One region of the Enterobacter quasiroggenkampii genome, then DNA from elsewhere that is predicted to be linked to it. Evidence: predicted binding sites of a transcription regulator. Region 1 holds the regulator's gene; each other region holds the start of a gene.

Region 1 (2,202 bases):
CCAAACATCACCGATACCGGCACCATCTGCACATCCAGATCGGGATTGCTGCGGTGCAGGTCGAGATAGTCATGGAACAGCTTGATGGACTCTTCTTTTGGCGTGTAATAGGTAAACACGCGCGGTCCACCGTGAATGAACACGTAGCGCGGCAGCAGCGTACCGTCAACTTCCAGCGGTTCAAGCGGGTCAGGTAAGTCATGCGCCAGACATTGGGCGCGAAGCGTCAGTAAGTCAGCCTTCGAGTTATAAGGCAAAACGTACATAATGGGGCGTGACGTATCGAGCCCCAATTCCAGCGCGGGTTCTGCTGGGATAGACTTGCTTTTTACCAGGATGCTTAATGGTAAATTAAGTAATTTGTAGTAAATTCGTGGCCAGCCGGACATAAACGATGTAAAGCCTCTGGTTAATAATGCAATTGCGGCGCAAGGATAACAGAAAGCGCGCAAAATTTCTGTTGTTACCCGTCATACTTCAGGCTGTAGCGAAACGCGCTACGGCTCCTGTTACTGACGCTCTTTTTTAAAAAAGGTTCTTTTAATGGCCAATAATACCACTGGGTTAACACGTATCATCAAAGCCGCCGGCTATTCATGGAAAGGTTTCCGTGCCGCATGGGTCAACGAAGCCGCCTTTCGCCAGGAGGGCGTCGCCGCTATCATCGCGGTGATCGTCGCCTGTTTCCTTGATGTTGATGCGATTACCCGCGTACTGCTTATCGGTTCCGTTCTTCTGGTGATGATAGTGGAAATTCTTAATAGCGCTATTGAGGCCGTTGTGGATCGCATTGGTTCCGATTTCCATGAGCTTTCTGGCCGTGCAAAAGACATGGGCTCTGCTGCCGTGTTGCTGGCGATTATCACTGCCGTTATCACCTGGGTCACGCTGCTTTGGTCACATTTCCGATGAGCCTCGAGGAATAATTAAGTCCCTGGTTTTTTGTGCAGTTTTTGGTTCCAAAATCGCCTTTGACTGTATATACTCACAGCATAACTGTATATACACCCAGGGGGCGGAATGAAAGCGTTAACGACCAGGCAGCAAGAGGTGTTTGATCTCATCCGGGATCATATCGGCCAGACGGGTATGCCACCCACGCGTGCGGAAATCGCGCAGCGTCTGGGTTTCCGTTCTCCAAATGCTGCCGAAGAACACCTGAAAGCGCTGGCGCGTAAGGGCGTGATTGAGATTGTCTCGGGCGCGTCACGGGGTATCCGCCTGCTGGTGGAAGAAGAGACGGGCATTCCGCTGATAGGGCGTGTTGCTGCCGGTGAGCCTTTACTGGCTCAGCAGCATATTGAAGGTCACTACCAGGTCGATCCTGGCATGTTCAAACCGAGCGCTGACTTCCTGCTGCGCGTCAGCGGCATGTCGATGAAAGACATCGGTATTCTTGATGGCGATCTGCTTGCGGTGCATAAAACACAGGATGTGCGAAACGGCCAGGTGGTGGTGGCGCGCATTGATGACGAAGTGACCGTTAAGCGTCTGAAAAAACAGGGTAACAGCGTACAGTTGCTGCCTGAAAACAGCGAGTTTTCACCCATTGTGGTCGATCTCCGCGAACAGAACTTCTCTATCGAAGGACTGGCGGTCGGGGTGATTCGCAACGGTGAATGGCTGTAACCTCTTCCTCACAGGCTATGGCACCGCTGTAGCCTGATTCATTCCCCACTCCCGGTATCTTTCATGTCACTGCTGACGGCATCCGATAAGGCATTGTGGCGTCTTGCTCTGCCGATGATTTTCTCCAATATTACCGTGCCCTTGCTGGGACTGGTCGATACTGCCGTTATAGGCCATCTTGATTCACCGGTTTATCTTGGCGGCGTGGCGATTGGCGCGACGGCAACCAGCTTCCTGTTTATGCTGCTGCTCTTTTTGCGCATGAGCACTACCGGTCTTACCGCACAGGCTTATGGCGCGAAAGATCCGCTGCGTCTGGCGCGCGCGCTGGTGCAGCCGCTGATCCTCGCGCTTGGCGCGGGTGCGTTCATCGTTTTATTGCGGGCACCCCTGATCGATCTTGCGCTTCATATTGTTGGCGGCAGCGAGGCGGTATTAGAGCAGGCGCGACGTTTCCTTGAAATCCGCTGGCTCAGCGCGCCCGCATCGCTGGCTAACCTGGTTCTGCTGGGGTGGCTACTGGGCGTGCAGTACGCCCGTGCGCCCGTGATTTTGCTGGTGGTGGGTAACCTG
Region 2 (2,202 bases), 2.0 Mb from region 1:
GGGCGATCGCGTCTCCGTGCGCGATCTGAGCCGCGGCCTGATTGTCGATTCTGGCAACGACGCCTGCGTGGCGCTGGCCGATCACGTGGCGGGCGGGCAGCCGCAGTTTGTGAAGATGATGAACGACTACGTGCAGAAGCTGAACCTGCGCGATACGCATTTTGAAACCGTCCATGGGCTGGACGCGCCGGGCCAGCACAGCTCGGCGTATGACCTGGCCGTTCTCTCCCGGGCCATCATCCACGGCGAGCCTGAGTTTTATCATATGTACAGCGAAAAAAGCCTGACCTGGAACGGAATCACCCAGCAAAACCGTAACGGCCTGCTCTGGGATAAGACCATGAACGTGGACGGGTTGAAAACGGGGCATACCTCAGGGGCCGGTTTTAACCTGATTGCGTCTGCCGTAGACGGCCAGCGCCGGTTAATCGCGGTGGTGATGGGGGCGGATAGTCCGAAAGGGCGCGAAGACCAGGCCCGGAAACTGCTGCACTGGGGGCAGCAGAATTTCGATACGGTGCAGATCCTGCATAGCGGTAAAAAAGTGGGGACAGAGCGCATCTGGTACGGCGATAAGGAGCAGGTGAAACTGGGCACCGATCAGGACTTCTGGCTGGCCTTGCCGAAAGCGGAGGTTCCCAACATCAAAGCCAAGTACGTGCTGGATAAAAAAGAGCTGGAAGCGCCGATTGCTGCGCATCAGCGGGTCGGGGAGATTCAGCTCTATGACCGCGACAAGGTGGTAGCCCACTGGCCGCTGGTCACGCTGGAAGCCGTTGATAAAGGCGGCCTGTTCTCTCGTCTGAGCGATTATCTGCATCACACGCTTTAACTGCTGCTGAGTAGACTGGCAGGGTTGCGAGTCTGCTCACATAATAAACACTCCTCGTTTGCTGATAATGATAATCCAGTTTTATAGTGTATAAATATACAGTGATGAGCGGAGGCAGTATGGACTACAGCATTACGCAGCAACAGAAACGTAAGATTGCCGGTTTTCATTTGGTCGGCCCGTGGGAACACACGGTAAAACAGGGCTTTGAACAGCTGGTCATGTGGGTCGACGGGCGTCACATTGAGCCGCTGGAGTGGGTGGCAGTCTATTACGATAACCCGGATGAAGTCCCGGCAGAAAAACTGCGCTGTGATACGGCCGTGACGGTACCGGATGATTTCGTCATCCCGGAAAACAGCGAAGGCGTCATGATGACGGAAATCGCGGCCGGGGATTATGCCGTGGCGACGGCGCGCGTCGAAAACTACGACTTCGCCACGCCGTGGTATCAGTTCTTCAATTCCCTGCTGCAGGACAATAAGTACCAGATGGCGCTCAAACCCTGCTTCGAGCGCTATCTCAATGACGGCAATGCGGACGGCTACTGGGATATCGAAATGTATATCGCCGTCGAGCACAAAACGGTTTAAGCCTGCTAAATGAAGGGTTTTTAAGCCGGGAGCGATCCGCCCGGCTGAAAACACAGTACAATTGTGCTTTGCCGTGTAGCTGGAGAGCGGGTGTGCGTCCCGACAAATCATTAACGCCTTTTGAAATTCGGTTGTACAAACACTACCGCGTGGTGCACGGGTGTCGCATCGCGCTGGCGTTCGTGTTGACGTTTGTCCTGGTGCGTTTGCTGGAGGTTCCGGAAGGAACGTGGCCGCTGATCACGCTGGTGGTGGTGATGGGGCCCATCTCGTTTTGGGGCAACGTCGTCCCGCGCGCTCTGGAGCGTATTGGCGGGACCGTGTTAGGTTCGGCCCTGGGGCTTATTGCCCTGAAGCTGGAGCTCATCTCGTTCCCGGTCATGCTGGCATGGTGCGGTGCCGCCATGTTCCTGTGCGGCTGGCTGGCGTTGGGTAAAAAGCCTTATCAGGCGCTGCTGATCGGTATTACTCTCGCGGTGGTGGTCGGTGCACCCGCCGGGGATATGACCACGGCGCTGTGGCGAAGCGGGGATGTCATCCTGGGTTCACTGCTGGCGATGCTCTTCACCGGTATCTGGCCGCAGCGCGCTTTTCTGCACTGGCGTATTCAGATGGCTAGCTACGTCACCGCGTTTAACCGCGTCTATCAGGCCGGTTTTTCCCCGAATCTGGTTGAGCGCCCGCGCCTGGAAAAGCACCTGCAAACCATTCTTAACGACGTGGTCAAAATGCGCGGCTTGATCACGCCAGCCAGCAAAGAAACCCATATTCAGAAAT
Region 3 (2,202 bases), 1.7 Mb from region 1:
AGCTCGCGCGCCGTACGCTCCAGCACCACGTTAAAATGTTTGCGAATGACCCACGAGGAGGCCTCCGCCAGCTCCAGCGCCGTGGTAATCCCCATCGCATTCAGTTTTTTCGTGATGCGCCGCCCTACGCCCCATACCTCCTCTACCGGAACCTTTGCCAGCAGTTTACGCTGCCGCTCCCGGCCCGACAGATCGACCACGCCGCCGGTACTGACCCAGCGTTTCGCCGCATAGTTGGCCAGCTTCGCCAGCGTTTTTGTCGGGGCAATGCCGACGCCAACGGTTAAGCCCGTATTTTTAAAGACCTGCGTGCGCATCTGGTGTCCGAACGCTTCCAGTGCAAGGCAGTTACCGATCCCTGAAACGTTCACGAACGCCTCGTCGATCGAGTAAATTTCTATGGCCGGAGCGAGATCGGTCAGCGTCTGCATCACCCGACTGCTGAGGTCGGCATACAACGCATAGTTTGAACTGAAGACGTAAACCCGTTCCGGAAACCGTTTTTCTTTGAATTTAAAATAGGGCTCACCCATTTTTATGCCGAACTGCTTTGCCTCCCGCGACAGTGAAATAATGCAGCCGTCGTTGTTGGACACCACCACGATGGGCTTCCCCTCCAGATCGGGGCGGAATACCTTCTCGCAGGAGGCATAGAAGCTGTTCACATCAACCAGCGCGAACATGTTTATGCGTTTTAAGCGTGTGGGTGACGACGCCGAAGATCTGCAGTTCCTCTTCGGAATGAAAGGTAATCGGCTGATAGCGGACATTATGCGGCAGAAGTCTCAGAGCCGGGCGCGTCTGTAGCTCCTTCACCGTAAACTCACCGGCGACCGACGCCACGACGATATCCCCATGTTCGGCATTTAACGAGCGATCAACTACCAGCAGATCGCCGTCGCCAATCCCCGCGCCAATCATGGAGTCTCCACTCACCTTGATAAAATAGGTCGCACTGGGATGTCTTACTGCCAGCCGGTTAAGATCGAGACGATCCTCCACATAATCCTGAGCCGGACTGGGGAAACCACAGGCTACACGCTCTGCAAACAACGGTAATTCAATAGATTGGTTTGGATGATAAGAAAAGAGAGTGTCCATAATGCCTTTCTCGCCAGATACTGTATATAAATACAGTATTACGGATTATGGCCAGGGATCAAGGTCATTTCCGGAAGCGAACCCAAACGCGTTGAAGTGTCAGAAGATTTAAAACGCGCAAAGCCCGGAAGTGCATGTCGGGCTTTGCGCCTGTGACGATCAGTCCATCAGCGTATTCAATGTTTCCAGCGCGTCAGGCGGCAGCTGCAGTTCCCCCGCCGCGAGGTTTTGCCGCAGATGCGCCACGGAAGAGGTGCCCGGGATCAGCAGGATATTCGGGGAACGCTGCAGCAGCCATGCCAGCGCAACCTGCATTGCCGTGACGCCCAGAGAATCCGCCACAGCCTTCAGCCCGGACGATTGCAGCGGCGTAAAGCCGCCCAGTGGGAAGAACGGCACATACGCGATCCCCTGCTGCGCGAGCAGATCCACCAGCGCATCATCACCCCGGTTCACAATGTTGTACATGTTCTGCACGCACACCACCGGCACCATCTTCTGCGCTTCCGCGACCTGGGTGGCCGTGACGTTGCTCAGGCCAATATGCCGCACCAGCCCCTGCTGCTGTAATTCTGCCAGGGTGGAGAGCGGTTCAGCAATCGACCCTTCCGCTGGCCCGTGCGCGCTGAACATGATCCGCAGGTTCACCACGTCCAGCACGTCCAGCTGCAGATTACGCAGGTTGTCATGCACCGCCTGCGTCAGCTCCTGTGCGGAAAAGGCCGGCAGCCAGGCGCCTTTGTCGTTGCGACGGGCACCAATCTTGGTGACGATCGTCAGATCGTCCCGATAAGGATGAAGCGCCTCGCGGATCAGCTGGTTGGTGACATGAGGGCCATAAAAATCACTGGTATCAATGTGGTTCACCCCCGCCGCCACGGCCTCGCGTAACACCTCCAGCGCGGCCTGCTTATCCTTCGGCGGCCCAAAGACGCCCGGCCCGGCCAGCTGCATCGCGCCGTAGCCCAGTCGTTTCACCGTCCGCGTCCCAAGCGCGTACGTCCCGCTTTTATCAATGCTGCTCATGTTGGCCTTCCTCATAAAAATGATCCGGATTTACAACAGGTTCCCTCTGGGAGCCTTTAGTTAAGCGCGAGTTAA

Evidence for each region. Region 1 encodes LexA, which represses DNA repair genes until DNA is damaged. Its sites were predicted from a motif close to TNCTGTATGTACATACAGNA; they were not measured.
Region 2: the regulator LexA is predicted to act here: its motif matches at 917-936, upstream of sbmC (DNA gyrase inhibitor SbmC).
Region 3: the regulator LexA is predicted to act here: its motif matches at 1,120-1,139, upstream of umuD (translesion error-prone DNA polymerase V autoproteolytic subunit).

What each region holds. Positions count from the first base shown of each region.
Region 1 is NZ_CP143745.1:911,695-913,896, forward strand. It holds gene plsB (glycerol-3-phosphate 1-O-acyltransferase PlsB) at 1-389, opposite strand, end outside; gene V1572_RS04330 (diacylglycerol kinase) at 544-912, shown strand; gene lexA (transcriptional repressor LexA) at 1,021-1,629, shown strand; gene dinF (MATE family efflux transporter DinF) at 1,693-2,202, shown strand, end outside.
Region 2 is NZ_CP143745.1:3,620,404-3,622,605, reverse strand. It holds gene dacD (serine-type D-Ala-D-Ala carboxypeptidase DacD) at 1-832, shown strand, start outside; gene sbmC (DNA gyrase inhibitor SbmC) at 952-1,425, shown strand; gene V1572_RS17385 (FUSC family protein) at 1,518-2,202, shown strand, end outside.
Region 3 is NZ_CP143745.1:2,629,030-2,631,231, reverse strand. It holds gene umuC (translesion error-prone DNA polymerase V subunit UmuC) at 1-683, opposite strand, end outside; gene umuD (translesion error-prone DNA polymerase V autoproteolytic subunit) at 667-1,101, opposite strand; gene V1572_RS12600 (aldo/keto reductase family oxidoreductase) at 1,261-2,127, opposite strand.